Regions from separate parts of the Enterobacter bugandensis genome, predicted to be linked through region 2. Evidence: predicted binding sites of a transcription regulator. Region 2 holds the regulator's gene; the other holds the start of a gene.

Region 1 (3,420 bases), 2.0 Mb from region 2:
GACGAAATCACTGTGCGTGGTGGCCGAATATGTTGAGACGCCAGCGCAGCGGGAGATGCTGCTACGCTTCGGCGTGGACTATCTCCAGGGCTACCTGATAGGCAAACCCAAACCGCTGGAAGAATTGCGGGCATAAAAAAACCGGGAGCAAGTCTCCCGGTTTTTTTTTACGGTAAACGTTACAGAACCAGCGCAGCGATAGAAGCAGACAGGACGCTCACCAGGGTGGAGCCGTAAACCAGTTTCAGGCCAAAGCGAGAAACCACGTTACCCTGTTCTTCGTTCAGGCCTTTAATCGCACCGGCGATAATACCGATGGACGAGAAGTTCGCGAAGGAGACCAGGAATACGGACAGAATGCCTTCCGCACGTGGAGAGAGCGTGCTGGCGATTTTCTGCAGATCCATCATCGCAACGAATTCGTTAGAAACCAGTTTGGTCGCCATGATACTTCCCACCTGCAGCGCTTCGTGAGCTGGAACACCCATCACCCATGCGACAGGGTAGAAGATGTAGCCCAGGATGCCCTGGAAGGAGATGCCCAGCACAGCGGCGAACAGGGCGTTCAGTGCGGAGATCAGGGCGATAAAGCCGATCAGCATCGCGGCAACAATAATCGCCACTTTGAAACCGGCCAGGATGTACTCACCCAGCATTTCGAAGAAGCTCTGACCTTCGTGCAGGTTAGACATCTGGATGTTCTCTTCGCTGGCGTCAACACGATACGGGTTGATCAGCGACAGAACGATAAAGGTGCTGAACATATTCAGAACCAGCGCTGCAACCACATATTTTGGCTCCAGCATGGTCATGTACGCGCCCACGATAGACATGGAAACGGTAGACATCGCGGTTGCCGCCATGGTGTACATGCGGTTACGAGACATTTTGCCGAGGATATCTTTATACGCGATGAAGTTCTCAGACTGACCGAGGATCAGGGAACTTACGGCGTTGAAAGATTCCAGCTTGCCCATGCCGTTTACTTTGGATAACAGGAAACCAATGCCACGAATAACGAACGGCAGAACGCGGATGTGCTGCAGAATACCGATCAGCGCGGAGATGAAGACGATTGGGCACAGTACCTTCAGGAAGAAGAATGCCAGACCTTCGTCGTTCATTTTACCGAAGACAAAGTTTGTCCCTTCGTTGGCGAATCCGAGCAGTTTTTCGAACATTTCGGAGAAGCCTTTCACGAAGCCGAGGCCTACGTTGGAGTTCAGGAAGAACCACGCAAGTAAAACTTCAATGACCAGCAGCTGGACAACATAACGAATACGAATTTTTTTGCGGTCTGTGCTGACCAGCAATGCGAGTGCAGTAACGACAACAAGTGCCAGGACAAAATGAAGGACGCGGTCCATATTTGCTCCAAATATGAGGCAGGTTTAATTTTCGTGCACATTCTATGTAACAACCGAAAAGAAAACGAGATCAGGGACACACTATAGTTACATCCTGTGACGAGTCTCAAAATTAGTGATCCACAATACATTTTTGTTATGTTAGGTAAATGAGTGAAAAGTTAAGTTTGTGTGCTACGCTTCACAAATGACCGCGCATTTTCACATTCTGTGATGTCGCACCACCTGCCCATCTATTGTTCTTAGCTATCAGAGAAATCATTTTAAACTCTCTAAATGATCTTGATAATCATTCTCATTTTGATAGCATTAAACATAGCAAAGGCTATATTTCCAGAGGCAGATAATGACAAACAGTCGCGTAGAGGGTAGCAGTGGTAGAGCCGCGCGCAAGTTGCGGTTCGCATTAATGGGACCTGCTTTTATTGCTGCCATCGGCTATATCGATCCGGGTAATTTTGCGACCAATATTCAGGCCGGGGCCAGTTTCGGCTATAAGCTGCTGTGGGTGGTCGTCTGGGCAAACCTGATGGCGATGCTGATTCAGATGCTCTCTGCAAAACTGGGGATTGCCACGGGTAAAAACCTGGCGGAGCAAATTCGCGACCATTATCCCCGTCCGGCGGTGTGGCTCTACTGGGTTCAGGCGGAAATTATCGCCATGGCAACCGATCTCGCTGAATTTATCGGGGCAGCGATCGGCTTTAAGCTGATTCTGGGCGTGTCGCTGTTACAGGGGGCGGTGCTGACCGGGATTGCCACATTCCTGATCCTGATGCTGCAACGTCGGGGTCAAAAACCGCTGGAGAAGGTCATTGGTGGCCTGCTGCTGTTTGTTGCTGCGGCGTACATCGTCGAGCTGATTTTCTCACAGCCGAATCTGGCGCAGCTCGCGAAAGGCATGGTGATCCCAAGCCTGCCAACCTCGGAAGCGGTTTTCCTGGCCGCCGGGGTACTTGGGGCGACCATTATGCCGCATGTCATTTATTTGCACTCCTCTTTGACCCAGCATCTGCACGGCGGGACGCGTAAAGAACGCTACTCGGCAACCAAATGGGATGTGGCAATCGCCATGACCATCGCGGGTTTTGTGAATCTGGCGATGATGGCCACCGCAGCCGCCGCTTTCCACTTTAACGGTCATACTGGTGTCGCCGATCTCGACCAGGCTTACCTCACGCTTGAGCCGTTACTGAGCCATGCTGCTGCCACGATATTTGGTCTGAGCCTGGTTGCCGCCGGTCTCTCCTCCACGGTGGTGGGGACGCTGGCAGGGCAGGTGGTGATGCAGGGATTTGTTCGCTTCCATATTCCATTGTGGGTGCGTCGTTTTATCACCATGCTTCCGTCGTTTATCGTGATTCTGATGGGGCTCGATCCAACGCGAATTCTGGTGATGAGCCAGGTGCTGCTGAGCTTTGGTATTGCGCTGGCGCTGGTGCCGCTGCTGATTTTCACCAGCAATAAAACTCTGATGGGCGAACTGGTTAATACGACGCTGGTGAAACGGGCCGGGTGGGCCATCGTGGTGGTCGTCGTAGCGCTAAACCTGTGGCTGTTGATTGGCACCGCGCTGGGGCTATAAAAGAAAAAGGAGCCGGGAGGCTCCTTTTTGCATTAATGATGACCGTGACCGTGACCACCGCGTCCTTTTCCGCCGTGACCCCAGCCGCCGCGGCGGTCGTCACGATCTTTCCAGCCTTCGCGGTAGCCGCGCTCATAGGCGTTGTTTTTATACCAGCCGCGATGCAGGCCGTTATCGTGCCTGCGCCAGCGGTCACCCCGCCATTCATAATGACGGTGCCAGTAATCACGGTCGCGCCAGTAGCCACCGTCCCAGTATCTGCCGTAGTCGTCACGATCGCCAATTTGTAATTTTACTGATGGCAACAGGGTGATTTCGCCAGCAGTGGCGACCAGCGGGGCAGAAGCCAGTAATACCGCTGCAAGAATCAGTGACCTGAACATACTCTTTCTCCTTCACGATCGGGGCCTTCGTGGGGCCTGTTAACGCAATATTACGAGTTGGTAAAGGCTCGTTTCATCGCCTCAA
Region 2 (3,420 bases):
GGTCGATGCGCTTAACGAGCTGGCAGAGGCGCGTAACATCAGCCGCAGCGAGCTTATTGAAGAGATGCTCATCGCCCAACTCGAGACGCTGCGCAGCCAGGCATAAGTCTGAAAAACCCCTTTATCGCCCTTTTCATGTAGCACAGAGTGCAGTCCTGCGCGATAGCGGTTTCCGCAGGGTTGCCAGTTCTGCTATTATTGCCCTTATCCGTGGCCGAATTGCGCCACCATACCATTAAGTTTCAAGAGGTTATTTTACTCATGGCAATCATCGGCATTTTCTTCGGCAGTGATACCGGCAATACCGAAAATATCGCAAAAAACATTCAGAAACAGCTCGGTAAAGACGTTGCTGATGTGCATGACATCGCCAAGAGCAGCAAAGAAGATCTCGAGGGCTATGACATTCTGCTGCTGGGTATTCCAACCTGGTACTATGGTGAAGCCCAGTGCGACTGGGACGATTTCTTCCCGACGCTGGAAGAGGTGGACTTCAACGGCAAGCTGGTTGCCCTGTTCGGTTGTGGCGATCAGGAAGATTACGCCGAGTACTTCTGTGATGCGCTGGGGACGATTCGCGACATCATTGAGCCTAATGGCGCGGTTATTGTGGGCCACTGGCCGACTGCCGGTTACCACTTCGAAGCCTCTAAAGGCCTGGCCGATGACGATCATTTTGTCGGACTTGCCATTGACGAAGACCGTCAGCCAGAACTGACCGCAGAGCGTGTAGAGAAGTGGGTTAAGCAGATCCGCGAAGAACTGCATCTGGACGATATTCTCAACGCCTGATTTTTTACGGCGCAACGCGGGTTGCGCCCTTTTCCAGGTAAAACCGATTAAATTAATTGCTACAAACTTTTAACTTTTTCGCCCAGACCTGTACAATGTCTCCCTGGCAAAATGTGGTTTCCTTTGAGCAAGTTTGTAGGTGATACCACGTTTTTATAAGCATACTTTGCCTGAGACTTGCAGTTTTCATTTAGGCATGGCAGTTCTATAATGAGACGCATTATCCCAGGTGCATTTTCTGTCACTTCCCAGAGAAGTGAATCGTTTAGCAACAGGACAGATTCCGCATGACTGACAACAACACCGCATTAAAGAAGGCTGGCCTGAAAGTAACGCTTCCTCGGTTAAAAATCCTGGAAGTGCTTCAGGGTCCAGACAATCACCATGTCAGTGCGGAAGACCTTTATAAACGTCTTATCGACATGGGTGAAGAGATTGGGCTGGCCACCGTATATCGCGTGCTGAACCAGTTTGATGACGCGGGCATTGTTACCCGTCATAATTTCGAAGGCGGTAAATCTGTATTCGAACTGACCCAGCAGCATCACCACGATCACCTGATCTGCCTCGATTGCGGCAAGGTCATTGAATTTAGCGATGATTCCATCGAAGCGCGTCAGCGTGAAATCGCAGCTCGTCATGGCATTCGCCTGACCAACCACAGCCTGTACCTTTACGGTCACTGCGCTGAAGGGGATTGCCGCGAGAATGAACACGCTCACGACACAAAATAAGTTAGCGTTCATACTCTGAGCCAGCCGTAAGGTTGGCTTTTTTTTGCCTGAAAAAAGCCCGGTAAGCAAAGTGCACCGGGCGTAGAGCAACTTATTTGTTGTTATTGCGTATCTCGTTCCAGATTTTATCGCAACGCTTCGCCACTTCCTGATCGTTACCGGTTTTACGTGCCTGAATGCAGGCCTGATAATCCATCACGCGAACATTCTCCTGCGTCGCGAACGCCTCATGCGCTTTCTCTTTCTTTAACACATTTAGCACGCTCTGGCAGGCTTCAATTTTCTCAGGCGATCCTTCCGCGGTATTAATACAGGCGCTATACGCCTCCTTCAGACGGGCGTCCTCTTTCGGCGCCTGAGTCTGAACACACGCCACCAGCCCTGATGCCATCAGCGCGACGATTACGATTTTTTTCATCATATGCAGTCTCCAGACCGGCGGGACTCAGCCCGCCGGTGTGCTCATCAGAAGATGGTGAATGGGGCGATAACCATGAATTTGACGTCACGTTCATCCTGGAAGATGTTGCCGTAACCGCCCGCATAGCTTGGGATATCGGAGTGGTTGTCATACTGCGTAAAGTGCAGCTTGAACATCGTGCCTTTCGCGCGGCCATCCTGCAGGGTGTAGATAGCATCCAGGCTGTAGGAGGACTCTTTCAGGCGATAGTTTGGATCGTAGTACGCATCCGGCGTCGCCATGTCTGCTGGTTTTGCATCCCAGGCGTAAGCGTAAGAAGCGCCCACCGCCCAGCCCGGCAGGTTCCAGTTTTTCAGGTCATACATGGCGCCGAAGAAGACCGCTTTCTCGCCGTCGGCGTTGAAGTCTGAGCGGTTATCCCACCAGATATCCAGACGACCGTTGGATGAGGCATAGGTCGGCGTCATACGCTGCAGGAAGTAGCCCTGCTGCCCTTCAGCCTTCACCCATGTGCCTTCCAGACGCAAATCAACCTGACCGACCTTATAGCCGAAGGTTAACGCCTGCAGCCACGCGGTGCCGTTATAAATGTCGTTTACGCTGCCATCGCTGACCTTATCGCGCGTACCGTAGAACTGGTAGCTAGTGCTCAGCGGACTACCGGCGATATCAAATTTGTAGCTGGCTTTAGCAAAATACTGATCGATATAGCCTTCCGCCTGACCAAATGCGGCTTCCAGAACCAGATCGTTTTTGAAATCGTACTTCGCGCCCAGCGAGTGGAGGTAATCGACTTTGGTTTTCTTATCGTTCTGGTAGAACTTGTCCATCTCAATGTGCCACGGCGCTTTGTACTCGTTGGTCCACATATAGGAGAAGCTCAACGCACCTGCATCACCGTAGTCAAAATTAGCCCCGGCTTCTGCCCCCTGATAGGTACCAGGCATAAAGCTCCAGTGCGGCGCTAACAGCGTCTGGCCGGTTGGCTGAATATAGCCCCCACGCGCCCATACCGGGCCGTATTTGAATTTCGCTGCGGCCTTATAAAGGCTGATACCGCTTTTATCCCCTGACCAGTCTTCGTCATAGGCTTTATTACTGGAGGAGAAGGCAATTTCGTTCGGGTGGCCGCTGTCGCCATTTTCAGCCATTTCAATCGCCGTAAACGCGGCAATATCCAGACCGAACATATCGGCGGCGTAGCCTGACTGGAAGTCCAGGTTGGCGTTCCAGGTAGAGTGAGAGAGGTTGGTTTTGTATTTATCTTCTGTGACATCTTTACGGTCACGTTCGCGCTGCCAGTAATAAATACCGCCAGTGAGGGTAGAATCTTCGATGAAACCTGCTGCTTTTGCCTCTGGTGTCACCACCAGGCCCGACATTGCTGTCACACCGGCAATAGCCAGCGCCAGCGCACTACGTTTGCCACTGAACGTACGCATAGATTATTCCTCTTTGACGAATTAAAACGCC

What was found. Region 2 encodes Fur, which represses iron uptake genes when iron is present. Its sites were predicted from a motif close to ATAATAATGAGAACNACTATCAA; they were not measured.
Region 1: the regulator Fur is predicted to act here: its motif matches at 1,650-1,672, upstream of DG357_RS16375 (Nramp family divalent metal transporter).

What each region holds. Positions count from the first base shown of each region.
Region 1 is NZ_LT992502.1:3,398,107-3,401,526, reverse strand. Features, by position in the region: gene DG357_RS16385 (sensor domain-containing phosphodiesterase) at 1-136, shown strand, start outside; gene DG357_RS16380 (NupC/NupG family nucleoside CNT transporter) at 180-1,367, opposite strand; gene DG357_RS16375 (Nramp family divalent metal transporter) at 1,714-2,952, shown strand; gene DG357_RS16370 (DUF2502 domain-containing protein) at 2,985-3,335, opposite strand.
Region 2 is NZ_LT992502.1:1,356,621-1,360,040, reverse strand. Features, by position in the region: gene ybfE (LexA regulated protein) at 1-106, shown strand, start outside; gene fldA (flavodoxin FldA) at 262-792, shown strand; gene fur (ferric iron uptake transcriptional regulator) at 1,080-1,526, shown strand; gene chiQ (ChiQ/YbfN family lipoprotein) at 1,618-1,944, opposite strand; gene chiP (chitoporin ChiP) at 1,992-3,389, opposite strand.